DNA from 4 places in the Streptomyces monticola genome. Region 4 is predicted to be linked to each of the others. Evidence: riboswitches for the same ligand, from Rfam matches in the RefSeq annotation. Region 4 holds a riboswitch; each other region holds the start of a gene.
The links. A riboswitch is a leader RNA that binds a small molecule or an ion and turns the genes downstream of it on or off. The one in region 4 is predicted to bind cyclic di-AMP.

Region 1 (7,831 bases), on a different contig from region 4:
CCTCGACGTCCGTACGGACAAGGGGAGTTGAGTCACTTCGGCGCTCGGGGCCTGCGGCGGGGTCGAGGACCGTGAGCCCCTTGCCGTCGAAGCGGTGCCGCTCGCCGGAGGTGGTGATGACGGTCGCGCACTCCGTCTCCTCCAGGAACGTGCCGATACGGCAGTCCGGCACGCCGGGCTCCACCGGCAGATAGGCCCCGCCGGCCTTCAGTGTGGCGAGCAGCGACACGATCAGGTCGATCGAGCGCTCCAGGTGGACCATGACCACGGAGCCGCGGCCCACTCCGTGGCCGCGCAGCCGGTGCGCCAACTGATCGGCGCGCGCGTCGAGTTCGGCATAGGCGATGCGCTGCTCACCCTGCTCCACCGCGATGGCGTCGGGCTGTGCGGCGGCTCGGAGGGCGAAGCGCTCATGGACGAACGATGTCGCGTCGTGTGCCATTGGTCCCCTCTGTTCGGTTCAGGGCGGGGCCCAGTGGGCAGACGTCCCGGCATGCCTCACGAGCCCCGCGGGCATGGCTGTCTCCCGCGGCTTGCGCTCGGGGTGGAAAGCACGATCGGGCCGTATGTGAACGGGCACACCGATGGGAAGGCTGTGCACCGTGGGGCGATCGTTCCTGCTCCCGAGATGGGTGCTCAGCTTTGCTCCGGCGCCGCCGTCCGATCAATCCGCAGTCGCCAAAGTCGGCATGAGAACCCTACCCGGGTAGGGTTCTCGCCCTTTTTACGCCCTGTACCTGGGAGTTCAGCGGGTGGTCCCGGCGCTTCCGGCGCTCCGGCCGGCCGGAGCGGTGCGGGTGCTCCACACGTCGAACGGCGGGCGCCCGTTGTCGGGTTCGAGGCGGCCCGTCCGGGTCCAGCCCCACGCGGCGTACGCGGCCGAAGCGGCGGTGCTCGTCGGTTCGAGGAGTGTGGTGACGAGGTCGGCGTTCACACGGACGAGGAGCTGTTTCTGGAGGCGGTCCGCGATGTGGGTGCGGCGCCTGGAGGGCAGCACCATCAGTTCGGCGACGGTGAACACCCGCCCGGACAGGGTGAGTTCCTCGATCTCCTGGACCCGCCCGCCGCTTTCCGGGATCCCGCCGCCGTTCTCCTGCACCGGTGCGCCGCTCTCCTGGACCCGGCCCGCGTGTTCCTCGGGTTCGACACGCAGCCCTCGCCACCACTCGCCGTCGCGGCTCGGCGGATAGCCGTAGACCGCCCCGACCAGGGAGGTCTCGCTGGCTATGAGCATGTCGAAGCCCGGGCGCTGCACGTCCTGCGCGAACCGCAGCAGAAAGGTCCTGCGGTCGTGGTACTCCCGGTCCGGCGATGCGCGGTAGGACGCGACGTAGAGATCGGCGATGGCTTCCCGTTGCTGGTCCGCCTGCCATCGGCTCAGCCGTCGTAAGAACACCTCTGCCATCCCAACAGCGTGACAGCGTGCGGCGGTTCGCGGAACCTGCGGATCGCACGCATCAGGCCCGGCACATTGAATGTGCCGGGCCTGATGTCTTCAGTAGCGGGGACAGGATTTGAACCTGCGACCTCTGGGTTATGAGCCCAGCGAGCTACCGAGCTGCTCCACCCCGCGTCGGTGAACACAACTATACGCCATCCGCGGGACGCCTCACGCCACATTGCCGCCCGTCGCCCACGGCCGCCGCACACGGCCGCCGCACACGCCCGTCGCACACGGCCGCCGCACGGGGCCTCGGGGCGTGGCCTCGGGGCGTGGCCTCGGGGCGTGGCCGTGGAGGCGGTCATGGGGCGTGGCCGATCCGGCCACCTGCCCGACGGCCGTCATTGCGGAGCCGCGTGTGCGGTCAGTAGTGTCGCGTGCACTATGAGTGGCATGAGGCGGGTGGCAGGGGAGCGACGGCGCGGCGGTTCCGTTGTGGCGCTGGCACTCGTGCTGTGCGCCCTGTTCATGGGCCTGTGCCACGCGGACGGCCATGCGGCGGTCACTCCCGCTCCCGGCGCGGTCACCGCCGCAGACGGCGCGCTCACCGCCACGAAGGGCGCGGTCACCGTCACGAGGAGCGCGGTCACCGTCACGAGCGGCGCCCTCGGTGGCGGCGGCCACCACGGCTGCCCTGGCCCCGGCCAGAGCGAGCACGCCGCGGCCGAGCACCACTGGGCCGCGCAGCAGGCGGAGCGTGCGGACAGCGGGCACCCGGGCCGCGAGGCCGGGACGTGGCCGGTGCGGACGGCGGTGCGCGAGCTGTGCGCGCCGGTCAGGGCGGGCCCGGGGCGAAGTGCCCGCAGCGGCCATGACCTGCTCATCGCCCTTGGGGTGGACCGGAACTGACGGATACGGGAAGTCGACGCCAACTCATCCGCGTATCCGACATCCGTGTATCCGAAGGGTCACTCTTGTGCCTCGCATGCTGAGCAAACTCCTGCCCGCGGCGGCCGCCGTGGGGAACACCCCCGTCCTGTGGATCGACGAGCCCACACCCCCCGCCGACCCGGGCGGCCGCGGCTATTGGGCCAAGCTCGAGGGCTTCAACTTCGGCGGCATCAAGGACCGCGCCGCCCTGCACATGGTCGAACGCGCCCGTGCCCGGGGCGAGTTGAGGCCGGGGCAGCCCATCGTCGAGTCCACATCGGGCACCCTCGGCCTCGGCCTCGCGCTCGCCGGGGTGCTCTACGGACACCCCGTGCACATCGTCACCGACCCGGGCCTCGAACCGATCGTCGAGCGGATGCTCGCCGCGCACGGGGTGCGGGTGCATCTCGTGCGCGAGCCGAGCGCCGAAGGCGGCTGGCAGCAGGCCCGCGTGGACCGGGTCGCCGAGCTGATGTGTGCCAAGGACATGGCGGGCGCCTGGTGCCCGAACCAGTACCACAACCCGGACAACCCGGACGCGTACGGCCCGCTCGCGGCCGAACTCGCCGGACAGCTGGGGCAGATCGACGTCCTGGTGTGCGCCGTGGGCACCGGCGGTCACTCCGCGGGGATCGCCCGTGCGCTGCGTACCTCGACCATGCCGGCGCTCGAACTCGTGGGCGTGGACTCCATCGCGTCCACGATCTTCGGCCTGCCCGCCGGGCCCCGGCTCATGCGCGGCCTCGGCTCCTCGATCCATCCACGCAACGTCGACCACGGGGCCTTCGACGAGATCCACTGGGTGGGGCCCGCGGAGGCGGTCGCCTGCGCCCGGCGGCTCGCGGAGCGGCAGTTCGCGACGGGCGGCTGGAGCGTGGGCGCGGTCGCCCTCGTCGCCGGCTGGCTGGCGCGCACCCGGCCGCGCGGCACCCGGATCGCCGCCGTGTTCCCCGACGGCCCCCAGCGCTACTTCGACACCGTCTTCAACGACGAGTTCTGCGCCAGGAACGGCCTCGGGGACGGTCTCACCGGCGGCCCCGTGCCCGACCGCCCGGAGCCGTACGAGCCGTGCCGAGGCGAGGTGCACGGCTGGACCCGGCGCGTCACGGACCGGACGGCCGCCCGGTGATCGCGCTCTGGAAGCGGGTGGGCGCCTTCGAGCCCGCAGCCCGCCTGCTCTTCGTCAACCAGTTCACCATCAACCTCGGCTTCTACATGCTGATGCCGTACCTCGCCGCGCATCTGTCGGGGGACCTCGGGCTCGCCGCCTGGGCCGTCGGCCTGGTGCTCGGGGCCCGGAACCTGTCGCAGCAGGGCATGTTCCTGGTCGGCGGCGCGCTCGCGGACCGGCTCGGCTTCAAGCCCCTCATCGTCGCCGGGTGCGCACTGCGGACCGTCGGGTTCGGGGCGCTCGCCTTCGCGGACGGCCTGGCGGTGCTGCTCGCCGCCTCGGTGGCGACCGGGCTCGCGGGGGCGCTGTTCAATCCGGCGGTACGCGCGTACGTCGCCGCCGAGGCCGGTCCCGAACGCCGCGTCGAGGCCTTCGCGCTGTTCAACGTCTTCTACCAGGCGGGCATCCTGCTCGGGCCGCTCGTCGGGCTCGCCCTGATCGGCGTGGACTTCCGGCTCGCCTGCGGTGTCTCGGCGGTGCTGTTCGCAGCCCTGTCCGCCGTGCAGATCGCGTATCTGCCGGTACGCCGCCGGGCCCCGGGCGCGGGCGAGGAGCGCGGCCAGTGGCGGACCGTACTCGGCAACAAGGCGTTCTGGCTCTTCTCCGGCGCGATGACCGGCTCGTACGTCCTGTCCTTCCAGGTCTATCTGGCGCTGCCGCTCGCCGCGGACAGCTCCGTGGTGACGACGGCCCTGTTCGTGGTCTCGGGCCTGGTCGCGCTCTTCGGGCAGCTGCGGATCACCGACTGGTGCAAGCGGCGCTGGACCCGTGACCAGTGCCTGGTGGCGGGGCTCGGCCTGATGGGGGTCGCGTTTCTCGCTCCCGCTGCCTTCGGCGGCGGTGCGGTGGCGCTCCTCGTGTGCGCGGCCGTGCTCGCGGCGGGGACCGCGGTCCTCTACCCGTTCGAGATGGACACGGTGGTGGCCCTCGCGGGGGACCGCTGGGTGGCCACGCACTACGGCCTCTACAACACGGTGTGCGGTATCGGCATCACCGCGGGGAACCTGGGCACGGGCGCACTGCTCGACCTGTCACGGCGCACCGGCAACCCGGCACTGACCTGGCTGATCCTCGCGGCCCTGGGCGGGGCCTGCGCGCTGGCGGTGGGGTCGCTCGCCCGTGGCGGGTGGCTGGCAAATCCAGCCCGTCCGGCGCTTGAGGACGAGCCCGCAGGGCGATCTGCGGTGCCGGGGGCGACGGTGCGGGATGTGATCCGCGAGCCTGGTCCGGGCGCTCGCACGCACCCGCCGGGTAACTCATACGGCCGCTGAGGACTCGCTCCCCGCCCCGGGTGCGTCAACCCTGGGTGGGGAGCGGCACAGGTCCGCCACCGCGGTGCGGATGTGGCAGGAGATACCGGTGGGGCAGCCAGGAGGCAGTGCGGGCGAGGACCCGGACGAGCACGGAAAGCGGAAGGCACCCCACCTCACGCACGCGCACTCCTTCGTACGCGCCCTGCCGGTGCTGCTCGTCGTGGTCGGCCTGATCTCCGCGCTGCTCACGCCGCCCCGCTTCACCGCCGCGCCGCTGTTCTCGGCGGCGCCGCTGATCGCCGCTCCGTTCTTCGGGCTCGCCGCCACCCTGCTGACCGGAATCGCCGCCTCGCTCTCCGTCCTCGGCCTCCAGCTGCACTACGGCACCCTCGGCCGCCCTCAGGAGGCCACGGAACTGGTCAATGTGATCACCGTGGCCGCCCTGGCCGTCCTCATCAATGTCGTCGTACGCCACCGGGGCGAGAAGCTGGCCTCCGCGCGGGAGATCTCCGAGGCCGCCCAGCGGGCCGTGCTGCCCGAGCCCGATGGCCGGATCGGGGGCTTCGAGGTGGCCGCGCGGTACGAGGCCGCGCAGGCGGACGCGTTCATCGGCGGTGACCTGTACGCGGTGCAGGACACCCCGCACGGCGTCCGGCTGATCGTCGGCGACGTACGCGGCAAGGGGCTCGGCGCGGTCGAGGCGGTCGCGGTCGTGATCGGTGCCTTCCGCGAGGCCGCCGAGCAGGAGGCCACCCTGGAGGCGGTGGCACAGCGCCTGGAACGGGCCCTCGCGCGTGAGGGCACCCGGCGCGACGGCCTCGACGCCTTCGAGGGCTTCACGACCGCGGTGCTCGCGGAGCTGCCGCACGAGCAGGAGGCCGTACGCCTCATCAACCGCGGCCACCCGGAGCCGCTGATGCTCTACGCGGACGGGGTGCTGCGGGTGCTGCGCCCCGCCCAGGCGGCGCTGCCGCTCGGCATGGGCGACCTGGGGACCTGGCCGGACCACGCGGAGGAGGCGGGTTTTCCGTGCGGGGCCACGCTGCTCTTCTACACGGACGGCCTGTCCGAGGCGCGTGACGAGCAGGGCGCGTTCTACAACCCGGCAGCGCGCCTCAGGGGCCGGATGTTCGCCGAGCCCGACGCTCTGCTCACCACTGTGGCCGATGAGGTACGAGCGCACACCGGGGGCAGTGGGACGACCGATGACATGGCGCTGCTCGCGGTACGGCGGCCCGCACCCTCACCCTCAGTGAGGGAAGAGCAGCCCTCCGCATAACAACTGACGAACCGTCAGCAAAAGGGAGGCCAAAGAATCGCGGTAAGCGCGGGTCAACTCGCCCGGTTCCGCCCCCTCGTGTCCTATTAAGCCCTGGCCATAGCCATGAACGATCAGCCGGAACAGCTTGGAATCCGGTACCGCTGTCTATTAACGTTCGATAACGCAGCGCGGTCGTCCCAGCCGTCACAAGAGTCGGCTCCGTGCGCACACGCTTAATCCCGCAAGGGAGCCGGGGAACCACCAACTTGGGGTGAATCGGACACCTTCGCCGGGACTGTCCACTGCGGAGTCCGCAGAGATGGTCACGGCACCGAGGCGCCCGTAGGAAACCTTCCTGTTCCGAACCCGTCAGCTAACCCGGTAGGCGAGAAGGAAGGAAAGGAGTGCGCCCCCGTGGCGACCCCGTCTGGCCGAAGCAGGACCGCCGAATCCTCGTATGTTCCGGACGCCGACCATGAGTTCGGCTACGACGAGGAGCCCTGGGAAGAGTGGAACCCCACCGAGGAGTCCATTCGCCCCGTACGTGGCAGGCACCGCGTCGGCAAGCAGCGCGGCGGTTTCGCGCGTAGCTCCACGGTCCTCGGCGTCGGCGTCATCGCCGCCGTCGGAGCGGGCGGCATCGCGACCGCCAAGGACCGTCCTCCGGTACCGATATCCCTGCCCGACCTCTCGGGTGTCACCGACTCGCTGCCCGAGGCCGAGTCGCTGCCGGGCGTCGGTTCGCTGATATCCGACGACTCCGGGTCTTCGGACTCCGGTGACGACTCCGGGTTCTCGGGGGTCACCCAGGCCACCGCCGCATCCGCCGCCACTCCGGTCGCCGAGATCGGGGGCGAGCCGCAGGCCCAGTCGGCCGACGCCGGCGAGGCCCTGCGCACCCGCATCATGCAGCAGGCCGAGTCCAAGCAGGACGAAGCGGCCGCCGCCGAGCAGGCCGCCGCGGCCGACGCCGCCGCCAAGGCCGCCGCCGAGAAGGCCGCGGCGCAGCAGAGCGAGGCCGAGCGCAAGGCCGCCGAGGCCAAGCGCAAGGCGGAGGAAGAGGCCCGCCGCAAGGCGGAGGCCGAGCGCCTCGCCAAGCTGGCCAGGAGCTTTGTGCTCCCGCTCTCCTCGTACACGATCTCCACCACCTACGGCCAGGCCGGCTCCATGTGGGCCTCCGGCTACCACACGGGCCTGGACTTCGCCGCTCCGACCGGTACGCCGATCAAGGCGACGCACACCGGCACCATCAAGGAAGCGGGCTGGTCCGGCAGTTACGGCTACCGCACCGTCCTCGAACTCGAGGACGGCACGGAGATCGCGTACAACCACCAGTCATCGATGAACGTCAGCGTGGGCCAGAAGGTCACCACCGGCGATGTCATCGGCCGTGTCGGCTCCACCGGCAACTCCACAGGGCCGCACCTCCACCTGGAGGTCAAGTCCGGCGGCGAGCTGGTCGACCCGGCGGCATGGCTGCAGAGCAAGGGCCTCAACCCCTGACATCACCTGGATTCCGGCAGTCCTGGCGGCCTACCCCCCGACGTCAGGGCTGTCGGTCCAAGGCATGCCATCGGTGAGGTGAGGCATGTCTTCAACGGCGCCGTCCTGCGGGGTCCTGTCCGGGCCCCTGCGGGTTCCTGTCCGGAATATCCCCGCAGGCGGCGGTTGTTGATCACCGTATGACTTCTCTGCGCACCCTTGGCTCCTCCGACCTCGAGGTCTTCCCGCTGGCACTCGGCGGCAATGTCTTCGGCTGGACCGCCGACCAGGAGCATTCCTTCGCCGTGCTCGACGCCTACACCGAGGCCGGCGGCAACTTCATCGACACCGCC
Region 2 (7,831 bases), on a different contig from region 4:
GCTCGAAGACGCCCGGAACTTCTTCCGCACGTACTACGCGCCCAACAACGCGGTCCTGTCGGTCGTCGGCGACATCGACCCCGAGCAGACCCTCGCTTGGATCGAGAAGTACTTCGGCTCCATCCCGGGCCACGACGGCAAGCAGCCCCCGCGCGACGGCTCCCTGCCCGAGCGCATCGGCGAGGAGCTGCGCGAGGTCGTCGAGGAGGAGGTGCCGGCCCGCGCCCTGATGGCCGCCTACCGCCTCCCGGAGGACGGCACGCGCGCGTGCGACGCCGCCGACCTGGCCCTGACCGTCCTCGGCGGCGGTGAGTCCTCGCGGCTCTACAACCGCCTGGTGCGCCGCGACCGCAGTGCCGTCGCCGCCGGCTTCGGCCTGCTCCGCCTCGCGGGCGCCCCGTCGCTCGGCTGGCTGGACGTCAAGACCTCGCACGACGTCGAGGTGCCCGTGATCGAGGCCGCCGTCGACGAGGAGCTCGCCCGGTTCGCCGACGAGGGCCCCACGCCCGAGGAAATGGAGCGCGCCCAGGCCCAGTTGGAGCGGGAGTGGCTCGACCGTCTCGGCACGGTCGCGGGCCGCGCCGACGAACTGTGCCGGTACGCCGTCCTGTTCGGTGACCCGCAGCTCGCCCTGACCGCCGTCGGCCGGGTCCTCGACGTCACCGCCGACGAGGTGCGGGAGGTCGCCAAGGCCCGCCTGCGCCCCGACAACCGCGCGGTGCTCGTGTACGAGCCCGTGACCCCCGAAGACGGCGCAGAAGCCGACGGGACCGCCGAGCAAGCCGCACAGGAAGAGGAGGCGGCGAAGTGACCGAGCAGCTCGCCACCATGGAGTTCCACCCGCAGCCCCAGGCGGGCGCGGCCAGGCCCTGGGCGTTCCCGGCCCCCGAGCGCGGCGCGCTGCCCAACGGCCTCACGGTCCTGCGCTGCCACCGCCCCGGCCAGCAGGTCGTCGCCGTCGAGATCAGCCTGGACGCGCCGCTCGAAGCCGAGCCCAAGGGACTTGACGGCCTTGCCACCATCATGGCGCGCGCCTTCTCCGAGGGCACCGACAAGCACTCCGCCGAGGAGTTCGCCGCCGAGCTGGAGCGCTGCGGCGCCACGCTCGACGCGCACGCCGACCACCCCGGTGTCCGGGTCTCCCTCGAAGTCCCGGTCTCCCGGCTCTCGAAGGCGCTCGGCCTGCTCGCCGACGCCCTGCGCGCCCCGGCGTTCGAGGACAGCGAGATCAAGCGCCTCGTGCGCAACCGGCTCGACGAGATCCCGCACGAGATGGCCAACCCGTCGCGCCGCGCGGCCAAGGAGCTCTCCAAGGAGCTGTTCCCGGCCACCTCGCGCATGTCGCGGCCGCGCCAGGGCACCGAGGAGACCGTCGAGGCCATCGACGCCACCGCGGTGCGGGCCTTCTACGACGCGCATGTGCGGCCCGCCACCGCGACCGCCGTCGTGGTCGGCGACCTGGAGGGCACCGACCTCGACGCGATGCTCGCCGAGACCCTGGGGGAGTGGACGGGCAACACGGCACAGTCGCGCCCCGTCCCGCCCGTCGTCGCCGACGACACCGGCCGTGTCGTCATCGTCGACCGTCCCGGCGCCGTCCAGACGCAGCTGCTCATCGGCCGCGTGGGACCCGACCGGCACGACAGCGTCTGGCCCGCCCAAGTCCTCGGTACCTACTGCCTGGGCGGCACCCTGACGTCCCGACTGGACCGCGTCCTGCGCGAGGAGAAGGGCTACACCTACGGTGTGCGGTCCTTCGCCCAGGTGCTGCGTTCGGGCCCGGACGGCAGCGGCGCCTCCATGCTCGCCATCAGCGGCTCGGTGGACACACCCAACACCGGCCCGGCTCTGGACGACCTGTGGAAGGTGCTGCGTACGCTCGCGGCCGAGGGCCTCACGGACGCCGAGCGCGATGTCGCCGTACAGAACCTCGTCGGCGTGGCCCCGCTGCGCTACGAGACGGCGGCGGCCGTCGCGGGCACCCTCGCCGACCAGGTCGAGCAGCATCTGCCCGACGACTTCCAGGCGCAGCTGTACCGGCGTCTGGCGGAGACCGGCACCGTGGAGGCCACCGCGGCCGCCGTGAGCGCCTTCCCGGTGAACCGTCTGGTGACGGTCCTCGTGGGCGATGCCGCGCAGATCGCCGAGCCCGTGAAGGCGCTCGGTATCGGTGAAGTGACGGTTGTCACGGGCTAGTAGAAGCGGGCGACGGACCTCGGACCCCGGTGGTGTATGTGCCACCGGGGTCCCGTTATGTCCGAAATTTCAGGGTGGTTGAGGGTCTGCCCTGTGGCGTGCACTACAAAAGGCCCGTTGTGTTTGTGGTTTGAAAGATGTCCCGTTTAGCGTCGGTCCGGCTGTTCGTCAGCAATGCGCCGCACCCGCGGCACCGAACAGTCATCGCCGAGTCCCCGCATGGCGCGAGCCAGGGGAGCCGGGGACCCACTCAGTCCCTGGGGTGAATCGGAGGCCCTCCTGACCGGGGGCGTCCGTAGGAGACCTTCCTGCTCCGAACCCGTCAGCTAACCCGGTAGGCGAGAGGGAAGGAAAGGACACAGCCACTTCATGGCCTTCGCCCGTGCCACCGGGAAGCACCGCCGTCCGAACCGTCTGACGCGCAAGAGCGCCAACATCGCGGGCGTAGCCGCCCTCACCACGACCGGCGTCATCGGCACCCTTGCCTCCCCGGCACTCGCCGCGGACACCGCCGCCGCCGAAGACACCGGCATCAACCAGGCCGTCTCCGTGGGCGGTTCGCTCGCCGACCACATCGACGCCCAGGCCGTCGCCCAGCAGGAGGCCGCCGAGCAGGCCGCCGCGCAGAAGAAGGCCGAGGAGAAGGCCGAGGCCGAGGCCAAGCGCAAGGCCGAGGCGAAGGCGAAGAAGGAGCGCGAGGAGAAGGAGCGCAAGGAGCGCGCTGCCCGCGAGGCCGAGCGCAAGCGCCTCAACAGCTTCACCTCGCCGATCCCCGGCTCCTACGTCTCCACCGGCTACAAGACCGGCGGCGCCGTCTGGTCCTCCGGCAGCCACACCGGCATCGACTTCCACGCCGCGTCCGGCACCGCCGTGCACGCGGTCGGCTCGGGCACCGTCGTCGAGGCGGGCTGGGGCGGCTCGTACGGCAACAACGTGGTGATCAAGATGAACGACGGTACGTACACGCAGTACGGCCACCTCTCGTCCATCGGCGTCTCGGTCGGCCAGTCCGTCACCCCGGGCTCCCAGATAGGCCTCTCGGGCGCCACCGGCAACGTGACAGGCCCGCACCTGCACTTCGAGGCCCGTACGTCCCCCGACTACGGCTCGGACATCGACCCGATCGCGTACCTGCGCTCGCACGGCGTGAGCGTCTGACACGACGCCGCGTCAAGGAAGGCCCCTGGCACTCGCCGGGGGCCTTCCTTGTGTGTGGGGCCCCGGGGCGTGTTCTGGCCAAAAGATATCCATGGATTCCCGCCGCCCATCGGAAATTCAAGTGTGCTGCAATAGAGTCACTTCTCGGCGTCGCTGAACGAGCGTCAATCGACCGCGTTTCACGGGGATGCGGCGCGTATTTCAAGAGTCGGAGGTCCGGTCATGCGCATTCCCGCGCACTCGGTATGCACGGCCATCCGGGACGACATCGTCGCCGGTGTCTTCGAGCGTGGCAGCCGGCTCACCGAGGAAGTGCTCGCCCGCCGCTACGGCGTCTCCCGGGTCCCGGTCCGCGAGGCCCTGCGCACGCTGGAGGCCGAGGGCTTCGTCAGCACCCGCAGACACGCGGGCGCCTGCGTCGCGGAGCCAAGCGCGCAGGAGGCGGCCGACCTCCTGGAAGTCCGGCTGCTGCTCGAACCGCTGGGCGCGGCCCGGGCCGCGCAGCGCCGCACCGAGGCACATCTCAAGGTCCTGCGCGGCCTGGTGCGGCTCGGTCAGGAGCGGGCCCGCAGAGGTCACAGCGAGGATCTGCGCTCCCTGGGCGGCTGGTTCCACGAGACGCTCGCCCAGGCCTCCGGAAGCGCCGGCCTCACCGCCCTGCTGACGCAGATGCGCCACAAGATCGCCTGGATGTACACCGTCGAGCCGCAGGGCAGGGCGGTGGAGGACTGGGCCGAGCACGGCGCGATCGTCGACGCGGTGGCCCGCGGCGACGCGGAGCGCGCGAGGGCGCTGACCGCTCAGCACGCCGAGCGCTCGACGGCCGGGCACCGGCTGCGGTTTCCGGGTGACGGGGGCCGGGTGGGGCGGGTGATCGCGGTGAGGGGTTCGCAACATTCCGTAAACATGGCGAGCGGTCGAAATTAACAGGCGCCGTATACAAAGGGGGATATTCGGCGGGGGTATTTTTTGCTGCCCATTTCCTGTCGACGTCGGCGTGAATTTTGGTTGCGGATTCTTTTACCCCCTCCCCGCCCCTTCCCGAAAGTCCTCAGCGGACAGCTGCCCTCAATCGCCGGACGGGCTGATATATCAGCCCGTCCGGCGATCGCGGTGCGGGATGGCGGGAGGGGGAACAACGACAGGTGCCCCGCAGACCCGGGGGTCTGCGGGGCACCCGCTGAAGCGATTCGCCTGTTCAGGTCAGGCGGAGCCGTGGGCTCAGACGGTCTCGGGGAGCTCCTCGAGACCCTCCGCGACCAGCTTCGCCAGACGGTCGAGCGCGGCGTCCGCGCCATCGGCGTCGGAGGCCAGCACGATCTCCTCGCCACCCTGCGCGCCCAGGCCGAGCACCGCGAGCATGGACGCGGCGTTGACCGGGTTGCCGTCGGCCTTGGCGATCGTCACGGGGACACCCGCGGCGGTGGCCGCACGGACGAAGATGGAGGCGGGACGGGCGTGGAGGCCCTCGGCCCAGCCGACGTTGACGCGGCGCTCAGCCATGTGATGCTGCCCTTCAGGTTTCACTCAAGCCTTGTCTAGACCACTGTCTCATATCTCGACGGGTGCTCCGGCAAGTCTTTCGTCCGTACTCCCGCCGCCCTTCGGCCCTCCTACCTTGCATCGAGCCCGGCAGGCCCGCGACCCGTACCGGACCCTGCCGCGCACGGTCACCGTACCGGCCTCGCGCATGGTCACCCGTACCGCCCACACGCGCCGGCCCGGACCGCCCGCGCCCCGGATCGGCGGCGTCCGCACCCCCTACCAAGAGCGCCCGCCCGCCGTACCCTGGGCCGCATGCAGACCCCGCCAGAGCACGCCGGGTACCCCGCCCACTGGGAGGCCGACGTGGTGCTGCGCGACGGCGGCACCGCGCGGATCAGGCCCATCACCACCGAGGACGCGGACCGGCTTGTCAGCTTCTACGAGCAGGTCTCCGACGAGTCCAAGTACTACCGCTTCTTCGCCCCGTACCCCCGTCTGTCCGACAAGGACGTGCACCGCTTCACGCACCACGACTACGTCGACCGGGTCGGCCTCGCGGTCACCGTCGGCGGCGAGTTCATCGCGACGGTCCGCTACGACCGCATCGACGCCACCGGACGCCCCGCCGCCGCGCCCGCCGACGAGGCCGAGGTCGCCTTCCTCGTGCAGGACGCCCACCAGGGCCGCGGTGTCGCCTCCGCGCTGCTCGAACACATCGCGGCGGTCGCGCGGGAGCGCGGCATCCGCAGGTTCGCGGCCGAGGTGCTGCCCGCCAACAACAAGATGATCAAGGTCTTCCGCGACGCCGGCTACGAGCAGAAGCGCAGCTTCGAGGACGGTGTCGTACGCCTGGAGTTTGACCTGGAGCCGACGGAAGCCTCCCTCGCCGTGCAGCGCGCCCGTGAACAGCGCGCCGAGGCCCGCTCCGTGCAGCGCCTGCTCACCCCCGGCTCCGTTGCCGTCATCGGCGCCGGGCGCCGTCCCGGCGGCATCGGCCGCACCGTTCTGCAGAGCCTGGTCCACTCCGGGTACAGCGGCCGCGCGTACGCGGTGAACAGCGCCTTCGACGCCGGGCAGAGCGAGCTGGACGGCGTCCCCGCGCACCGCTCGGTGACCGGGATCGACGAACCCGTCGACCTCGCGGTGGTCGCCGTACCCGCCGACCGCGTCCCGGCCGTCGTCGCCGAATGCGGCGAGCGCGGCGTCCAGGGCCTGGTCGTCCTCTCCGCCGGATACGCCGAGTCGGGGCCCGAAGGGCTGGCCCGGCAGCGGGAGTTGGTGCGCCAGGCGCGCTCGTACGGCATGCGCCTCATCGGCCCCAACGCCTTCGGCGTCATCAATACGTCGCCTCAGGTGCGCCTCAACGCCTCGCTCGCGCCCGCCATGCCGACGGCCGGGCGGATCGGCCTGTTCACCCAGTCCGGCGCCATCGGCATCGCCCTCCTGGCCGGTCTGCACCGGCGCGGCGCGGGCCTGTCGACCTTCGTCAGCGCGGGCAACCGGGCCGATGTGTCGGGCAACGACGTGCTGCAGTACTGGTACGACGAGCCGGACACGGACGTCGCGCTCATGTACCTCGAATCCATCGGCAATCCAAGGAAGTTCAGCCGCCTCGCCCGCCGCACGGCAGCCGTCAAACCGGTCGTCGTGGTCAAGGGCGCCCGGCACTCGGGCGCACCGACCGGCCATGCCGTACCCGCGACACGCATCCCGCACGAGACTGTCTCCGCGCTCCTGCGCCAGGCCGGTGTCATCCGCGTCGACACCGTCACCGAGCTGGTGGACGTGGGCCTGCTGCTCGCCGGGCAGCCGCTGCCCGCCGGGCCGCGGGTGGCGATCCTCGGCAACTCGGAGTCCCTCGGCGTGCTCACCTACGACGCGTGCCTGGCGCAGGGGCTGCGGCCGCTGCGCCCCCTGGACCTGACCACGGGTGCCACGCCGGACGACTTCCGGTCCGCGCTGTCCGCCGCGCTCGCGGACGCCGACTGCGACGCGGTGGTGGTGACGGCCATCCCGTGGGTCGGCGGCGAGGGGGCCGCGCAGTCCCCGCAGGCCCTGGCCGCGGCCCTGCGCGAGGCCGCCGCCGAGGGCCCGGCGAAGCCGGTCGCCGTGGTGGAGGTCGAGCTCGGCCATCTCGCGGAGGCGCTGTCGGCGGCCTCCCGTACGGCCCCCGGTGCACGGGCCCCGGGCGCACCCGCCCCGGAAGCGCCCGCCCCCGCACAGGCACGCGCGGCAGAGGCGGAAGCCCCTCGCGACACCCCGGCCGCCCCGGGCACCCCGGCCGAGGCCCCGGGCACCCCCGGCGCCTCGGCCGCCCCAGCCACCCCCGGCGCCCCAGCCGCCCCCACCCCCCAACTCCCCCCACCCGTCCCGCGCTCCACCGGCATCCCCTCCTACCCCGCCGCCGAACGCGCCGCCCGCGCCCTCGGTGAAGCCGTGAAGTACGCCCAGTGGCGCCGCGACCACGCCGAAAGCCCCGGCCGCGTGCCCGAGTACGACGACGTCGACGAGCGCGGCGCCGCCGAGCGCATCGACGCCCTCCTCGCCGCCCGCGACGGCGACCGCGGCTTCGACCTCGCCCCGGACGACGCCCACGACCTGCTGCGGCGGTACGGCATCCACGTACACCCGGCCAAGGCGGCACCCGAACCGGACGCTGCCGTGCTGGCCGCGGCGGAACTCGGCTATCCGGTCGCCCTGAAGACCACGGCGCCGCATCTGCGGCACCGCGCCGACCTCGGCGGCGTCCGCCTCGACCTGGCCAACGAGGCACAACTGCGCCGCGCGTACGCCGAGTTGACCGACACCTTCGGCAAGCCCGCGGAGCTGCGCCCGGTCGTGCAGGCCATGGTGCCGCGCGGGGTCGACACCGTCGTACGCGCCGCCATCGACCCGGCCGTCGGCGCGGTGCTGTCCTTCGGGCTCGCCGGGGCGCCGTCCGAGCTGCTCGGCGACACCGGGCACCGCCTGGTGCCGGTCACCGACCGGGACG
Region 3 (7,831 bases), on a different contig from region 4:
GGTTGGAGTCCAGGTTCGGGGCGAAGCCGCCCTCGTCGCCCAGGCCGGTGGCCAGGCCCTTGTCCTTCAGGACCTTCTTGAGCGTGTGGTAGACCTCGGTGCCCCAGCGCAGGGCCTCGGAGAAGGACTCCGCGCCGATCGGGGCGATCATGAACTCCTGGATGTCCACGTTGGAGTCGGCGTGCGAGCCGCCGTTCAGGATGTTCATCATCGGCACCGGCAGCAGGTGCGCGTTGGGGCCGCCCAGGTAGCGGAAGAGCGGCAGGTCGCTGGCCTCGGAGGCGGCGTGGGCGACGGCGAGCGAGACGCCGAGGATGGCGTTGGCGCCGAGCGAGCCCTTGTTGTCGGTGGCGTCCAGGTCGAACATGGCCTGGTCGATCAGGCGCTGCTCGGTGGCGTCGTAGCCGACCAGCTCCGGGCCGATCTGCTCGATGACGGCGAGGACGGCCTTCTCGACGCCCTTGCCCTGGTAACGGTTGGGGTCACCGTCACGGAGTTCGATGGCCTCGAAGGCACCGGTGGAGGCACCGGACGGAACGGCAGCACGACCCGTGCTGCCGTCGTCGAGGCCGACCTCGACCTCGACCGTGGGGTTGCCTCGGGAGTCCAGGATTTCCCGGGCTACGACGACGTCGATGGACGGCACGAGCATCTCCTTCTGGGATGTGACGCATAGGGGTGGACGCACTTTGTGCGTGCGCCGCGGTCTGCATGGCCTTGCGTCTCCCGAGCCTAACCGCCCCGACGGCTTCGGCCAGCCGACCGCCCGTCCCCTGGGACGAAAAGAGGCCCGAAGGCCCGCAGTGCGGGGCAAAAGACCTCGTTGCCGACCTCTTTATTACTGGGCAGTAGTCACAGAGTGGACAAATTCACGAGCGCCTTCCGGCCCGCGTTCGAGGCGCGGGCGTCCGGACATGACCCCGCCCCGGCGCGTACGGGGGAATGCGCGCCGGGGCGGGGTGTGGGGGGGATGTGACCGCGGTACGGGCCGCGCGCCTGGCCTGGCCGAGTGGTGGTGGGGGTACTGCTCGGCCGGCCGGGCGACGCGTACCGGCTGCTTCAGGCGTGGCCGCCCGCTTCAGGCGTGGCCGCCCGCTGCGGGCGCGGCTGCCCGCTTCAGGTACGGCTGCTTACTTCAGGTGCAGCTGCTGGCCCGGGAAGATGAAGTCGGCGTCGTCGATGATGTCCTTGTTCAGCTGGTACAGCTTCTGCCAGCCGCCCTTGACGCCTTCCGCCTCGGCGATCTTCGAGAGGGTGTCGCCGGTCTTCACCTTGTACTCGCCGTCACCCTTCTCGACCTTCTTGCCGGTCGGGGTCTCGACGGTCTTCTTCGGGGTCTCGGCCTTGGTGCTGGGGGCCTCGGTCTGCGGAGCGGCCTGCTGCTGCGGCGCCGACTTCTGCTCCTGCTGCTGCGGGGCGGACTCCTGCGCGGGGGCGCTCTGCTGCTGCGAACCGCCGCCGCTGTACGCGGCGTTGGACAGGCCGGTGCCGCAGTTCGGCCAGGCGCCCTTGCCCTGACCCGCGAGAACCTTCTCGCCGATCTCTATCTGCTGGGCCTTGGAGGCCTGGTCGGCGGTGGCGGCGTACTTGGTGCCGCCGTACGCGGACCAGGTGGAGGCGGAGAACTGCAGGCCGCCGTAGTAGCCGTTGCCGGTGTTGATCGACCAGTTGCCGCCCGCCTCGCACTGTGCGACGGCGTCCCACTCGGAGGAGGTGGCGGCGGAGGCGGTGCCCGCGGTCATCAGCGGCGCGGCGACCGCGGCACCGGCGACGCCGGCGACGGCGACGGCGCGGCCGGCCTTCTCGGCCTTGGTCATACGACGGTGCTTGCCCTTGCCGGAAAACAGCATGGAGATATCCCCTCACCGACGCCTGCGAGGTGAGCTGTCGGGTTCGGGCCAAGTGAGTTGCCCGGCCACCGGGTACGTCGTGGACGTACCGGCGGCTTCACCCCAAGCCGGTCCGCGCGTCTCTCAACGTGCGGCCCCGGCACAAACCTTGGGTCCCCCGCTCCTGCCTACGGCGCTTTACGCGACGACTGTGCCCAAGAGCCGCCGGCAGGATTCGGCGTGACGGCCATCGGGGCCCGCCAGTGGCGAGCGGTCACGACCGTAAACATGCGATCGGCAGAAATACAAAGACGATCTGGGCTGATGAGACCCATCTCTCACCGGGGCCGATGTCTCTTTATTACGGACATTCACCGCGGAGCGATGTCCGAACTGCCGTTATTTTCCGGTCAGATCAAGGTGCTGACCGGGAAGGATGAGATCCGGGTCGCCGCCGACGGTCTTCTCGTTGGCGGCGTAGAGAGCGGGCCAGCCGCCGTCGACGCCGCGGCTCGCGGCGATGGCCGAGAGGCTGTCGCCGGGGCGGACTTCATAGCCGCCCTCGCCGCCGTCGCGGGAGTCGTCGCCGCGCGAGGCGTGCCGGCCCGACGAGTTGCCGTCGCGACCCTCGTCCGGACCCTCCGGGGCGCGGTCGCCGCGGTGCCGACCCTTGCCGTCTTGATGTGAGTTGTCCGGTTTGCCCGCGCCCTCGTCGTGACTCTTGTCTCCCGATTCATCCGGAGTGTCGGTGGACGGCGGAGTCGTGGGCTGTTCGGTCGGCGCACCGGAGGAGGGGGCGCCGTCGGACGGATCGTCAGCTGACGGGGCGTCGGTGGGCGGCTCGTCGGTGGGGTGCTCGTCCGCGGGCCGCTCGTCCGACGGACGCTCGCCCGATGGCGACTCCGGCTGCGGCGACTGCGTCCCGTCCGGCTCGGAGGGCCCGGTCTCCGTCTCACCCGGCGCGGGCTTCTCGGGCGCGGGCTTCTCGGACCCCGGGTCGGTGGGCGTGGGCGTCGGCGTGGGCTCCGCCGGAGCCTCGGTCGCCAGGCCCGCGACCGGGGCGCAGGTCGGCCAGGCCCCCGGCCCCTGCTCGGCGAGTACCTGCTCGGCGACGGCTATCTGCTGGGCACGGCTGGCGAGGTCGGCGCTCGGGGCGTACTCGAGGCCGCCGAATTCCTCCCAGGTCGCCTGGGTGAACTGCAGTCCGCCGTAATAGCCGTTGCCCATGTCGGCGCTCCACACGCCGCCGCTCTCGCACTCGGCGAGCCGGTCCCAGGTGGCGGCGTCCGCGGCGCTCGCGCTGCCCGCGCCGAGCAGCGGGATGGCGATGGCCGATCCGGTGACGCCTGCCGCGACCACGAGGGCCGGAGCCTGGCGGGGGCGTCGGTGACGGCCGTTACCGGAGAGCATGCGGTTCCCTTTCGCGTGACTGCCGGCATGACTGCTGCCGTGGCTGCTGAGCCGACAGTGAACGTAGCGAGAGTCGAACGCTTGTCACAAGGCGATGCAGCGGAGATCACGTGAAAGTCACAGTCTTGACGCCCCGTCAGTTCTATGGCTTGTCACTCGGGGCCGAACTCGACCGGCAGCGTGCGCAGTCCACGCATGATCAGGCCGCCGCGCCAGCGCAATTCATCCGGTTCCACCGCAAGCCGTAGATCCGGAAGGCGGCGCAGCAGGGTCGCGAGCGCCGTCTGGCCTTCGAGCCGGGCGAGCGGGGCGCCGAGGCAGTAGTGGATGCCGTGGCCGTAGCCGAGGTGCTGGTTGTCGCGGCGGGCGAGGTCGAGGGTGTCGGGCCCGGCGAAGCGCTGCGGGTCGCGGTCGGCGGCGGCGAGCACCACCAGGACCGGGTCGCCGGCGGCGATGGCCTGGCCGCCGACCGTCAGCGGCTCGGTGGCGAACCGCCAGGTGGCCAGCTCGACCGGGCCGTCGTAGCGCAGGAGTTCCTCGACGCCGGTCTCCAGGAGGCCGCTCTCCCTCGCCGCCAGGGAGCGCTGCAGACGCTCGCGCTGCTCGGGGTGGCGCAGGAGTTGGTACGTACCGTTCCCGATGAGGTTGACCGTGGTCTCGAAGCCGGCGAAGAGGAGGATGAAGGCCATCGCCGCGGCCTCGTTCTCGGTGAGGTGCTCGCCGTGGTCGCTGGCCCTGATCAAGCCGGAGATCAGATCGTCGCCGGGCTCCTCGCGCTTGCGGTGGATGAGCTCGGCGAGATAGCCGCGCATCTTCTTCACCGAGCGGGCGACACCGCCGCGTGGCCCTCCCCCGTGCCGGATCATCATGCCCGCCCAGTCGCGGAAGTCGTCCTGGTCCTCGCGCGGGACACCGAGCAGATCGCAGATCGCGTAGATGGGCAGCGGGAAGGCGAACTCATGGATCAGATCGGCCTCGCCCTTCGCGGCGAAGCCGTCGATGAGCCGGTCGGTGAGTTCCTGTACGCGCGGGGCGAACTCCGCGACCCGGCGCGGGGTGAACGCCTTCGACACCAGGCGGCGCAGCCGCGTGTGGTCCGGCGGGTCGATATTGAGCAGATGTGTCATCAGCTCGGCCTTGCGCTCGCCGGGGATACCGGTCTTGCCCTTGGCGTGCGCGGGCTCGTCGTGGTGCGCGGGGTTCTTCGAGAGCCGCTGGTCCGCGAGGGCCTGCCGGGCGTCCGCGTACCGGGTCACCAGCCAGGCCTCCACCCCGCTCGGCAGCTGGGTGCGATGGACGGGAGCGTGCTCGCGCAGCCAGGCGTACGCGGGGTACGGATCGGTCGCGAACTCCCAGGTGAACAGCGGCGGCTGGGGCCCATCGGCGGTGCGGTCGTGCGGGCACGCGCCTGCGTCTGCAGCGGTGCTGCCATGCGGGGTCGCGTCTGTGTCTGCGTCTGCGTCCGCAGAGGTGCTGCCATGCGGGGTCGCGTCTGCGTCTGCGTCCGCAGAGGTGCTGCCGTGCGGGTTCACGCCTGCGCCTCCGCCGCGCGGATCGCGTCGCGGTAGGCGCGGGCCGCGGCTCGCAGGGCGGCCTCCGGGTCGGTCCCCGCGGCCTCGGCGCGCACCGCGAGGGCGAGCAGGTCGTAGCCGATGCCCTCGCCTGCGGGCGGTGTCACGTCCAGCCCGGCCGTGCGGGCGCGGGAGGCCAGCTTCGCGGCGAGCGCGAGCCCGGGCTGACCGAGCGGGACGCCGTCGGTCACGGAGTCGCGCTGCTTCTCCTCGGCCTTGGTGCGCAGCCAGTGCGCCTTGACGTCCTCGGGGGTCTCGGCGGAGTCGTCGCCGAAGACATGCGGGTGGCGGTGGATCAGCTTGGCGACGATGCCGCCCGCGACGTCGTCGATGGAGAACGGCTCCCCGTCCTCCGGGTCGGCCTCTTCGGCGATCCGGGCGTGGAAGACCACCTGCAGGAGTACGTCACCGAGCTCCTCGCGCAGTTCGGCGCGGTCGCCGTCCTCGATGGCCTCGACGAGTTCGTACGCCTCCTCGATGCCGTATTTCGCGAGGCCCTCGTGGGTCTGCTGCGACGACCAGGGGCACTCGACGCGGATCCGGTCCATGACCTGGACGAGGTCGAGGAGGCGGGCACCCGGCAGGTCGTAGGAGGCGGGGAGCAGCTCCAGGTCGGGCATCTGCACCCGGCCCGAGCCGGCCAGGCGTGCGAGGCCGTCGGTCAGGCGCGGCTCGCCCTCTCCGGTGGCGACGACGATCACGGTGCGGCCGTCCGCGCAGGCGTCGACCAGCTCTTCGGCGGTGGGCGCGGACACGGTGACGGTGACGCCCGCCTCGCGGAGGTAGGGCAGCTGCGGATGGTCCGGGTCGGCGCACAGGACGCTGGCCGCCTGGTTCAGCTCTTTCCAGGCGGGCCAGGAGAGGAGGCCGGGGGCCACGCGGTGGGACGTGGTCAGCAGGACGATGCGGCCGGGCGCGAGGGGTTCAGCGTTCACCCCCCGAACCTAACGGGTCCCGCCGCCCGTGCCTGCGGGCGCCTGCCCTCCCCCGTTCCTCAGACGCCGGAGGAGCCGGACGGGCCGGACTTCACCCACGGTGTGCGGGCGTCCACGCGGCGGCTCTTGTCCACGTCCCACGTGCCGTAGCGCGGGTTGAGGTCGATCTTCAGGTCCTTGGAGGCCTCCGAGAGGGCCTTCCAGAAGGCGGCCTGGCCCTGCTGGGTGTTCGGGTCGACACCGAGCTTGCCGTAGAGCTTCTGCGCCTCGATCTCGGTGCGCAGGCTGTCGTCGATCCGGGACGCCGGGATGTTGTACTGCTGCAGCCAGCCCGTCTCCAGGGCCTTGGTGCCGCCCGCCTGCTGCTCCAGCTTGCCGCGCAGCTCCTGGATCTCGCGGCGGCTGACCTCGACGCCCGCGTCGGTGGCGGCGCGGTGCAGGACCTTGTCGAGGACCATCGACTGCAGGGTGTCGCGGGTGAGGCCGCCGGTCTTCTCGACCGCCTGGGCGTACTGCCCGGACTTCTCGGTGGCGGCCCGCTGTGCCACCCGCACTTCCTTCACCCGGGACTGCAGCTGCGCGACCGTGATGCGGTCGCCGCCGACGACGGCCGCGGCGCCGGGGTGTGCGTCATTGCCGCAGGCGGTCAGGAGGGGGGCCGCGGCGAGCAGCGCGGCGGAGACGGCGAGCGCGGTGCGACGGCGGCGATGCAGGCGGTTCAGGCGGTGCAAAGGGGCCTCCCGGCGGCGAGCGGCGAGCTTGTGCGTCGTTGCACAAGGGCCTTGCGGAGATCGATGTTAGGCAGTGGCCGGGGGTTCGGCCACTGATTCGACCAACGATTCGGCAGGAGTTGGGGGTACGCCCCCTCCGCGCGACCGCCCGCTCGGCCCCCTGCTTGCCCGTACCCGCCCGTATCCCTCCATATCTGCCCGGTCTCAGCCCCGTACCTGCCCCAGCCAGTGCAGCGTGCGGCGGATCTCGCCGGGCATCGGGTGGGCGGGGCCGTGCAGCCGCTCCGCGTCGTACAGGAGCCGGGAAAGGGTCTCGTGTGCGGCGGCGCGGTCACCGAGGGCGAGCAGCAACTGGCCGATGCGGCGGCGCAGTTCGAGCGCGGTGCCCGGGTCGCCGCCGACGTACTGGTTCTCGTAGAACGGCTGCAGGGCCCGGTACTCGGTGAGCGCGGCGGCCGGTTCGCCCAGCTGCTCAAGGCACTGCGCGGCCTCGTAGCGGAACTGGAGCGAGGCCGGGTCGGCATGGCCCGCCTCCGCGCTCCGCTCGTCGGCGAGGCGCCGCAGCTCGGGCAGGGCGCGGCGGTACTGGCCGTCGTCCATGAGCGTGGCGGCGTACTGCTTGCGCAGGGTGCGGACCACGGTGGAGCGCGGGCCGTGCTGGGCCTCGGCGGTGGGCAGGATGGCGCCGAGCAGGTCGACGGCCTGGGTGACACGGCCCTCGCCGAGCAGCCGCTTCACGTCGTCGACGGCGCGGGCGACATCGGAGGGCGCGGCCGCGGGCGGGGTGGCGGGCATGGCGGGGACGGGTCCCGGGGCGGGCGCCGACGCACGGTCCGGCCAGGGGGCGCCCGGGCGCAGGAAGGGCCGGGTCGGGTCGAGCGGTCCGGCGCATCGGTCGGCGCCCCGGGCGGGCAGCAGCGGGGCGAGCGACTCGTACACCTCCTGGGCCGAACCGGGGCGGTGCTGCGGGTCCTTGGCGAGCAGCCGCGTCACCAGGGCGTCCAGGGCCTCGGGCAGGTCGGGGCGCAGCCTGCGTACCGGGACGGGCGTCTCGTAGAGGTGGCTGTGCAGGACGCCGAGGACGGTGGCGCCGTCGAACGGGACGTTCCCGCTGACCAGTTCGTACAGCAGGATGCCGAGGGCGTAGAGATCGGTGTACGGGCCGACCGCGCCGCCCATGGCCTGCTCGGGCGCCATGTAGGCGGGGCTGCCGATGGGTGAGCCGGTGTGGGTGAGCCGGGTGGTGTCGGCGTCCATGACGGAGGCGACGCCGAGGTCGAGGACGGTGAGGGTGCCGTCGGGCCTGACCATCACGTTGCGGGGCTTGAGGTCGCGGTGCACGATCGGCACGGCGT
Region 4 (7,831 bases):
ATGGAGAGGGCGGAGACGTCATGAGTGACGCGACGGACGCGACCGGACAGGCGGGGGCCGAGGGCCCGGAGGAGCCCGGGGCCGGCAAGGGCGGGCGCCGGGTGCGCGTCGTGCTCGTCGACGACCACCGGATGTTCCGTACCGGCGTCCAGGCGGAGATCGGCCGCACGGAGACCACCGGCGTCGAGGTCGTCGGAGAGGCCGCGGACGTCGAGCAGGCCGTCACGGTCATCACCGCCACCCGCCCCGAAGTGGTGCTGCTCGATGTGCATCTGCCGGGCGGCGGCGGCGTGGAGGTGCTGCGCCGCAGCGCGAGCATGATGGCGGACGCCGAGAACCCGGTGCGTTTTCTGGCCCTTTCGGTCTCCGACGCCGCGGAGGATGTGATCGGTGTGATCCGCGGCGGTGCGCGCGGCTATGTCACCAAGACCATCACGGGCACCGACCTCGTGGACTCCATCTTCCGTGTGCAGGACGGGGACGCGGTGTTCTCGCCCCGGCTCGCGGGCTTCGTCCTCGACGCCTTCGCGTCGACGGACGCACCTCCGGTGGACGAGGACCTGGACCGCCTCACCCAGCGTGAGCGCGAGGTGCTGCGCCTGATCGCCCGCGGGTATGCGTACAAGGAAATCGCCAAGCAGCTCTTCATCTCCGTGAAGACGGTGGAGTCCCATGTCTCCGCGGTCCTGCGGAAGTTGCAGCTGTCGAACCGGCATGAGCTGACCCGCTGGGCGACGGCCCGCCGACTGGTGTGAGCCGGCAGCCGGGCGGGCGGCGCGCACCCGGGGTCCAGCGCCTAGCATGACTGGCCATGAGCACCCCTCCCGGCGCCCGTACGGCACCCCGCACCGAGCACTCCCCGCGTCCGCATCTCGAACTCCGCCGGCCGAGCGTGGAGAGTGAGCAACTGTGCTCCGGCATCAGCCAGTTGATAGCCGAGGTCACCCTGGACGGCGGCGCCATCGGCTATGTCACCCCGCCCACGAGGGACGAGACCGATGCCTGGCTCGGCGCCGTGCTCGCCGATGTGCGGGCCGGTGACGCGGGGTTCGTGGTGGCCGCGGCCGACGGGCAGGTGGCCGGCTGCGGCCTGTGGCAGCGGCGCGGCGCCGTGCCGACGTACCGGCACAGCGCGGAGCTCCGGCAGATCATGACGCACCCCGCGGCCCGCGGGCTCGGCCTCGGCGCCGCCATCGTCTCGGGCCTGCTCGAGGACGCGCGATCGGCGGGCCTCGAGCTGCTCACGCTGGGTGTGCGCGGCAACAACCAGGCGGCCATCGAGCTCTATTCGGGGCTCGGGTTCCGCGAGTGGGGGCGCCTTCCGGGCGGGATCGCGGTGGGTGACGAGCGCTTCGACGACGTGAAGATGTGGCTGCCGCTCGGCGACCTCAGGCCGTCGGGGCGGGACGACCTCAGGCCGTCGGGGCAGGACGTCCGAGCCTTGAGCGGACCGGACGTCTGAGCCTGGGCGGACCGGACGTCTGAGCCTGGGCGGACCGGACGTCTGAGCCTGAGCGGGACCGGACGTCTGAGCCTGAGCGGACCGGACGTCTGAGCCCTGAGCGGACCGGGCCTCAGGAGACCCGCGTGGCCCCCGCGAACGGCATCGAGTCCACCGGCGCCAGCCGTACCGGCGCGCTGGGATTGGGGGCGTGGATCATCTGCCCATTGCCCACGTACATTCCCACATGGCTGAGCCCGGAGTAGAAGAACACCAGGTCACCGGGGGCGAGTTCGGCCCGTGAGACGCGCCGGCCCGCATTGATCTGCGTATACGTCGTACGGGGCAGGGAGATGCCCGCCGCGCGGTACGCCGCCTGCGTGAGGCCGGAGCAGTCGAAGGCGTCGGGCCCCGCGGCGCCCCACACATAAGGGCTGCCGAGGGCGCCGTGCGCGAAGGAAACCGCCTGTGCCGCACGGGCGTTGGGGGCCTTGACGGCGCCGCGCGGCAGATCGCGGGAGCTCCGGGAAGCACTGTCGTCACCGGACCCGCCGTGCAGACCTTCGGTGATCCGGGTCTGCTGCTCGGCGGTCAGCCGCTTCAGGAGCCGCTCGGCGGAGGCGAGTTTGCCGGTGATGTTCTTCTTGTGGGACCGCAACCGCGCCCGCTGGTCGTCGAGTTCATCGCGCTCGTGGCCGGCCTCCGCGCGCAGCCGGTCGAGCTCGCGCAGCTGCTCCCGCACCCCTTCGACGGCGGCGGCCTGGCGGCTGTTCGCCCGGTCGGCGAGCGTGGCCCGCTCCAGATAGTCGTCCGGGTCGGAGGCGAGGGCGAGCTGGACGGCGGGGGCGATGCCGCCGGTGCGGTACTGGGCGGTGGCGGCCGAACCGAGCGCGGTGCGGGCGGAGTCGAGCCGCTGGGTCTTGCGGGCGGCCTCGTCCTGCAGGGCGTCGATGCGGTCCTCGGCCGCCTCGGCCTTCTCCTTGGCGCCGTTGTACTTCTCGGTGGCGATCTCCGCGTCGTGGTAGAGCCGGTCGACCTTGGCCTTCACCTGGGCCGGTGTGAGACGTGGCTCCGCGTGTCCGGTTCCTTCGAGGGCCGCACCCGACGCTGCTCCGGCGAGTGCCAGAGTGGCGGCGGTGCGGGCCGTATGGCCACTGAGCGAGCGCTGTCTGGGCTTTCGGTGAGCGGCCACGCGTCCACTTCCTTACGCGTCCGGCGGCGGCCCGCACAGGGGGAGCGGGCCGCCGCCGGACCTCTTCTCGGCGGTGGTGGCCGGCAGCCGCCCTACGGGGCGGGGCGGCGATGGGGCGCCGGTCACCTGAGCAAGGACGCTAAACCTGAGCGTCACGACTTGGTGACGGAATGTGCGTAACTGGCGCAAGCGCACAGTGTGGTGACCGTATGTGACTGAACTGATGGGACACGGAGCCCTGTCGACGTAGGCCTGCGACCGATGCGGCTGTTGTGCCCCACCTGCCTACAGGGAGGTGGTACGGCCCCGGCTAGGCTCCGGCCTCATGGACGTACTCATCAATGTCTTCGTCGCCCTGCACATCGTCGGGATCGCCTCGCTCCTGGGCGGGTTCCTGACGCAGGTGAAGGCGATGGGCGACGGCACGGCGCGGTTCACGCCCCCGATGCTGCACGGCGCGCTGACGATGCTGATCACGGGCGTGGCCCTGGTCGGCCTCAACCAGGCCGACGGCCAGACGGTCGACAACATCAAGATCGGCGTCAAGCTGGCGGTGCTGATCGTCGTCCTGGCCCTCGTCTATGTGAAGCGTGACGAGGAGCGGGTGGACAAGGGGATGTTCATCGCGGTCGGCGCGCTGACCACGGTGAACATCTTCATCGCGACGCTCTGGACATAGCCCGCGGCCACCGCGTGAGAAGGGGCCCGGACCGCCGCAGCGGTCCGGGCCCCTCGTCATTTGCGCGTCTCAAGGGCGCGATTTCCGCGTCTTAAGGGCGCGATTTCAGTGTCCTGAGGGCGCGCTCTACGCGGGCCGCACCACACTGTGGATCGGCATGTAGTAGATCGACTCGACGCGCACATTCGCGCCCGGCTTCGGGGCGTGGATCATCTTGCCGCCGCCGATGTAGATGCCGACGTGGCTGATGTCGTCGTAGAAGAAGACCAGGTCACCCGGCTTGGCGTCGGCGGTCTTGACCGTGGTGCCGACCTCGACCTGGTCCCAGGTGGTGCGCGGCAGCGAAATGCCCGCGGTCTTCCAGGCGTCCTGGGTCAGGCCCGAGCAGTCGTAGGAGTCGGGGCCGGTGGCGCCCCACACATACGGCTTGCCGATCTGGGCCTCGGCGAAGCTGATCACCTTCTCGGCCTTGGCGGCGTACGAGGTGTCGGTGGAGCCGGAGTCCGAGCCCGAGCCGCTGTCGGAGCCGCCGGAGTTCTGGTCCTCCTGCTCCTGGCGCGCGGCCTCCTCGGCCTTGCGCTGCCGCTCCTCCTCGGCCTGCTTGCGGGCCAGTTCCTCGGCCTTGCGCTTGGCCTCTTCTTCCTTCTTCTTCTCGATCGCCGCGAGCCGCGCCTTCTCCTCGGCGGTCAGCTTCGAAAGCAGCTCCCGCGCCTCGGAGAGCTTGGACTGCACGGCCCGCTTGCTCTCCTTGAGGTCGCTCTGCGCCTCGGTCAGCGTCTCCAGGCTCTTCTGCGCCTCGCCGCGCTTCTCGGTGGCCTCGTTCTGCAGCGCCTCGAAGTCGTCGACGGCACGCTTCTGCCGGTCGCTGAGGCGGCTCATCAGCTGCCGCTGGTCGAACATCTGCTGCGGGTCGTCGGCGAGCAGCAGGCTCGCGGTCTCGGAGGTGCCGCCGTTGCGGTACTGGGCGGCGGCGAGCGAACCGAGCTCACGGCGCGCGTCGTTGAGCTTGTCGGTGCGCTTGGCGACCTGATCGAGCAGACCGTCCACCTCGCCGCGCTGCTGGTCGGTGCGCTCCTTGGCGGCGTTGTACTTCTGCGTGGCCACGCCGGCCTGCCGGTAGAGGTCGTCGACCTTCTTCTGGACCTCTTCGAGCGTGGGCTTCGGCTCGGCCGGGGCTGCGCCCGCGGTCTGTGACAGCAGGGCCACGGAGGTGAGTGCGGCGGTGGTGATGCCGACGGCCTGGGAGGTACGTATGAGACCCGACCTGGACCGCGGCTTGCGGTGCGACGCCAAAGGAGGCGCTCCTTCCGTTGGCCGCCTACCGGGTTAGCTGTCGGGTTCGGGCGGGTGGTTCGGAAGGGCTGCCCTACGGTCTCGTACGTTGTGCTCTTGTACGGGACCGATTCACCCCAAGGTTCAAGGTGGGTCCCCGGCTCCGGGTTGCCGTCTGGGCGCTCCGGACTCGGCGCAGGCCGCCCGTTCCCGGCGTGGTTCGCCGGTGGGGGTACGAGCAGCCCGCGGAGCACGCTAGCCAACCGCTGTGGCCGCTGGGAAGGTTGATGGTCGATATGCCCGATACATTTTCGTGACTTTAGCGCTGAGTGAGCATGCGGATACCGTCTTGATAACCCGGAACCCACTGTCGGTGGGGCGCCCTAGACTCGGTAGGCGATGAGCAGCCTCTTTGACGACAGCTTCCTGGCGGACCTGCAGCCCAAGGCCGAGGGACCCCCGCCACCCCCCGAGGAGCACGCTCCGGAGGAGATTTCGGACGACCTCTTCGGCGGGCGCTTCGACGCGCCCCCGCCGCGCGACGCCTACTACCGCGACGGCGCCCCCCGCCCCGCGGTGGACCCGGCCGCTCTCCTCGACGGGCTCAATGACAACCAGCGCGCGGCCGTCGTGCACTCCGGCGCCCCCCTGCTCATCGTCGCCGGCGCCGGCTCGGGCAAGACCCGTGTCCTGACGCACCGCATCGCGTATCTGCTCGCCGAGCGCAATGTCCACCCGGGCCAGATCCTGGCGATCACCTTCACGAACAAGGCCGCGGGCGAGATGAAGGAGCGCGTCGCCGAACTCGTGGGCCCGCGGGCGAACGCGATGTGGGTGATGACCTTCCACAGTGCGTGCGTGCGCATCCTGCGCCGCGAGTCGAAGAAGCTCGGCTTCACCTCCTCGTTCTCGATCTACGACGCCGCCGACTCCAAGCGCCTGATGGCCCTGGTCTGCCGCGACCTCGATCTGGACCCGAAGAAGTTCCCGCCGAAGTCCTTCAGCGCCAAGGTCTCCAATCTCAAGAACGAACTGATCGACGACGAGACCTTCGTCGGCCAGGCCGCTGGGGGCACCTCCCAGACGGAGTCTGGGGGAGGCTTCGAGAAGACCCTCGCCCAGGCGTACACGATGTACCAGCAGCGGCTGCGCGAGGCCAACGCCCTGGACTTCGACGACCTGATCATGACGACGGTCCATCTGCTCCAGGCGTTCCCCGACGTCGCCGAGCACTACCGCCGCCGCTTCCGCCACGTGATGGTCGACGAGTACCAGGACACCAACCACGCGCAGTACGCACTGGTGCGGGAGCTGGTCGGCACCGGTGCGCCGCTGCCGGACGGATCGCCCGCGGTCGAGCCCGCCGAGCTGTGCGTCGTCGGTGACGCGGACCAGTCGATCTACGCCTTCCGCGGCGCCACCATCCGTAACATCCTCCAGTTCGAGGAGGACTACGGCGACGCGACGACGATCCTCCTGGAGCAGAACTACCGCTCCACACAGACCATCCTGAGCGCGGCCAACGCGGTCATCGAGCGCAACGAGAGCCGCCGCCCCAAGAACCTGTGGACGAACGCCGGCGACGGCGCCCGCATCACGGGTTACGTCGCGGACACCGAGCACGACGAAGCGCAGTTCGTCGCCGAGGAGATCGACCGCCTCACGGACGCGCGCGACGCCAAGGCCGGAGACGTCGCGGTCTTCTACCGCACGAACGCCCAGTCCCGTGTCTTCGAAGAGATCTTCATCCGCGTCGGCCTGCCCTACAAAGTGGTCGGCGGCGTCCGCTTCTACGAACGCAAGGAAGTCAGGGACGTCCTCGCGTATCTGCGCGTCCTCGCCAACCCCGAGGACGCGGTCCCGCTGCGCCGGATTCTCAACGTCCCGAAGCGGGGCATCGGCGACCGCGCGGAAGCGATGATCGACGCGCTGTCGCTGCGCGAGAAGATCAGCTTCCCGCAGGCACTCAAGCGCGTCGACGAGGCCTACGGAATGGCGGCCCGCTCGGCGAACGCGGTCAAGCGGTTCAACACCCTGATGGAAGAGCTCCGCACCATCGTCGAGTCCGGCGCGGGCCCGGCCACGGTCCTGGAGGCCGTGCTCGAACGCACCGGATATCTCGCCGAGTTGCAGGCCTCCACCGACCCGCAGGACGAGACCCGCATCGAGAACCTCCAGGAACTCGCCGCCGTGGCCCTGGAATTCGAGCAGGAGCACGGGGACGACGGCGAAGGGGCCGGCACGACAGGCACCCTCGCGGACTTCCTGGAGCAGGTCGCGCTGGTCGCCGACTCGGACCAGATCCCGGACGAGGACGACGGCGGCGGAGTCATCACGCTGATGACCCTGCACACCGCGAAGGGTTTGGAGTTCCCGGTGGTGTTCCTGACCGGCATGGAGGACGGCGTCTTCCCGCACATGCGCGCGCTCGGCCAGGTCAAGGAGCTGGAGGAGGAGCGCCGTCTGGCGTACGTCGGCATCACCCGCGCCCGCGAGCGCCTCTATCTGACCCGTTCGACGATGCGCTCGGCCTGGGGCCAGCCGTCGTACAACCCGCCGTCCCGCTTCCTGGAGGAGATCCCGGAGCAGCACCTGGACTGGAAGCGCACGGGCCCGATGGCCCCGCCGCCGTCCAGGAGCGCGAGCGGCCCCGCGGCCGGCGTGGTCTCTTCGCTGTCCTCCTCCCGCTCCCGCGGCGGCCCCTCGGGCTTCGCGACCCGGCGCGCCGGCGACAAGCCGGTGGTGTCGCTCGCGGTCGGAGACCGGGTCACACACGACCAGTTCGGCCTCGGCACGGTCGTCTCGGTCGAGGGCGCGGGAGACAAGGCGAGGGCGACGATCGACTTCGGCGAGCCCAAGCCGAAGGTGCTGCTGCTGCGGTACGCACCGGTCGAGAAGCTCTGACCTGTCCGTCGGCGAGCGAGGGGGCGTGCCCAGGCGGGAGGCGCTCCCTGGTTCCGGCGGGTTCGGGTTCGGCTCGGGGGAAGTGCGGTGCGGTCAGTCGTGCCCCGAAGGGGCGCGGGGCTGTGTCGATATGCGGCTCCGCCGCGATGGGGGTCCCCCCTGCTCGAGCGGAGCCGAGAGCTTGGGGGAGCGACCAGCCACGACGCACCCGCAGGTGCCGTAACGAACTTGCCGCGGAGCGCTTAGTTCGGGTCGAGGCCGTGGCCGCGCAGCCAGGGCAGCGGGTCGATGGCCGAGCCACCGCCGGGGCGCACCTCGAAGTGCAGGTGCGGGCCGGTGGAGT

Region 1: linked by a shared signal. The riboswitch ahead of ACFQVC_RS38995 (M23 family metallopeptidase) and the one ahead of ACFQVC_RS24735 (C40 family peptidase) in region 4 are both predicted to bind cyclic di-AMP.
Region 2: linked by a shared signal. The riboswitch ahead of ACFQVC_RS00580 (M23 family metallopeptidase) and the one ahead of ACFQVC_RS24735 (C40 family peptidase) in region 4 are both predicted to bind cyclic di-AMP.
Region 3: linked by a shared signal. The riboswitch ahead of ACFQVC_RS37520 (transglycosylase family protein) and the one ahead of ACFQVC_RS24735 (C40 family peptidase) in region 4 are both predicted to bind cyclic di-AMP.

The regions. Positions count from the first base shown of each region.
Region 1 is NZ_JBHTCF010000029.1:54,995-62,825, forward strand. Features, by position in the region: gene ACFQVC_RS38960 (amino acid adenylation domain-containing protein) at 1-442, opposite strand, end outside; gene ACFQVC_RS38965 (hypothetical protein) at 746-1,405, opposite strand; tRNA gene ACFQVC_RS38970 (tRNA-Met) at 1,500-1,573, opposite strand; gene ACFQVC_RS38975 (hypothetical protein) at 1,835-2,290, shown strand; gene ACFQVC_RS38980 (PLP-dependent cysteine synthase family protein) at 2,367-3,440, shown strand; gene ACFQVC_RS38985 (MDR family MFS transporter) at 3,437-4,753, shown strand; gene ACFQVC_RS38990 (PP2C family protein-serine/threonine phosphatase) at 4,842-6,014, shown strand; cyclic di-AMP (ydaO/yuaA leader) riboswitch at 6,217-6,399, shown strand; gene ACFQVC_RS38995 (M23 family metallopeptidase) at 6,411-7,499, shown strand; gene ACFQVC_RS39000 (aldo/keto reductase) at 7,679-7,831, shown strand, end outside.
Region 2 is NZ_JBHTCF010000001.1:143,471-151,301, forward strand. Features, by position in the region: gene ACFQVC_RS00570 (M16 family metallopeptidase) at 1-811, shown strand, start outside; gene ACFQVC_RS00575 (M16 family metallopeptidase) at 829-2,196, shown strand; cyclic di-AMP (ydaO/yuaA leader) riboswitch at 2,392-2,552, shown strand; gene ACFQVC_RS00580 (M23 family metallopeptidase) at 2,566-3,354, shown strand; gene ACFQVC_RS00585 (GntR family transcriptional regulator) at 3,577-4,281, shown strand; gene ACFQVC_RS00590 (HPr family phosphocarrier protein) at 4,576-4,857, opposite strand; gene ACFQVC_RS00595 (bifunctional acetate--CoA ligase family protein/GNAT family N-acetyltransferase) at 5,152-7,831, shown strand, end outside.
Region 3 is NZ_JBHTCF010000026.1:2,247-10,077, reverse strand. Features, by position in the region: gene eno (phosphopyruvate hydratase) at 1-652, opposite strand, end outside; gene ACFQVC_RS37520 (transglycosylase family protein) at 1,131-1,850, opposite strand; cyclic di-AMP (ydaO/yuaA leader) riboswitch at 1,855-2,035, opposite strand; gene ACFQVC_RS37515 (transglycosylase family protein) at 2,229-3,239, opposite strand; gene ACFQVC_RS37510 (cytochrome P450 family protein) at 3,392-4,603, opposite strand; gene ACFQVC_RS37505 (nucleoside triphosphate pyrophosphohydrolase) at 4,768-5,745, opposite strand; gene ACFQVC_RS37500 (SurA N-terminal domain-containing protein) at 5,805-6,458, opposite strand; gene ACFQVC_RS37495 (serine/threonine-protein kinase) at 6,681-7,831, opposite strand, start outside.
Region 4 is NZ_JBHTCF010000011.1:152,504-160,334, reverse strand. Features, by position in the region: gene ACFQVC_RS24760 (ATP-binding protein) at 1-24, shown strand, start outside; gene ACFQVC_RS24755 (LuxR C-terminal-related transcriptional regulator) at 21-755, shown strand; gene ACFQVC_RS24750 (GNAT family N-acetyltransferase) at 812-1,462, shown strand; gene ACFQVC_RS24745 (C40 family peptidase) at 1,575-2,633, opposite strand; gene ACFQVC_RS24740 (hypothetical protein) at 2,959-3,312, shown strand; gene ACFQVC_RS24735 (C40 family peptidase) at 3,439-4,605, opposite strand; cyclic di-AMP (ydaO/yuaA leader) riboswitch at 4,612-4,776, opposite strand; gene pcrA (DNA helicase PcrA) at 4,984-7,488, shown strand; gene ACFQVC_RS24725 (M23 family metallopeptidase) at 7,731-7,831, opposite strand, start outside.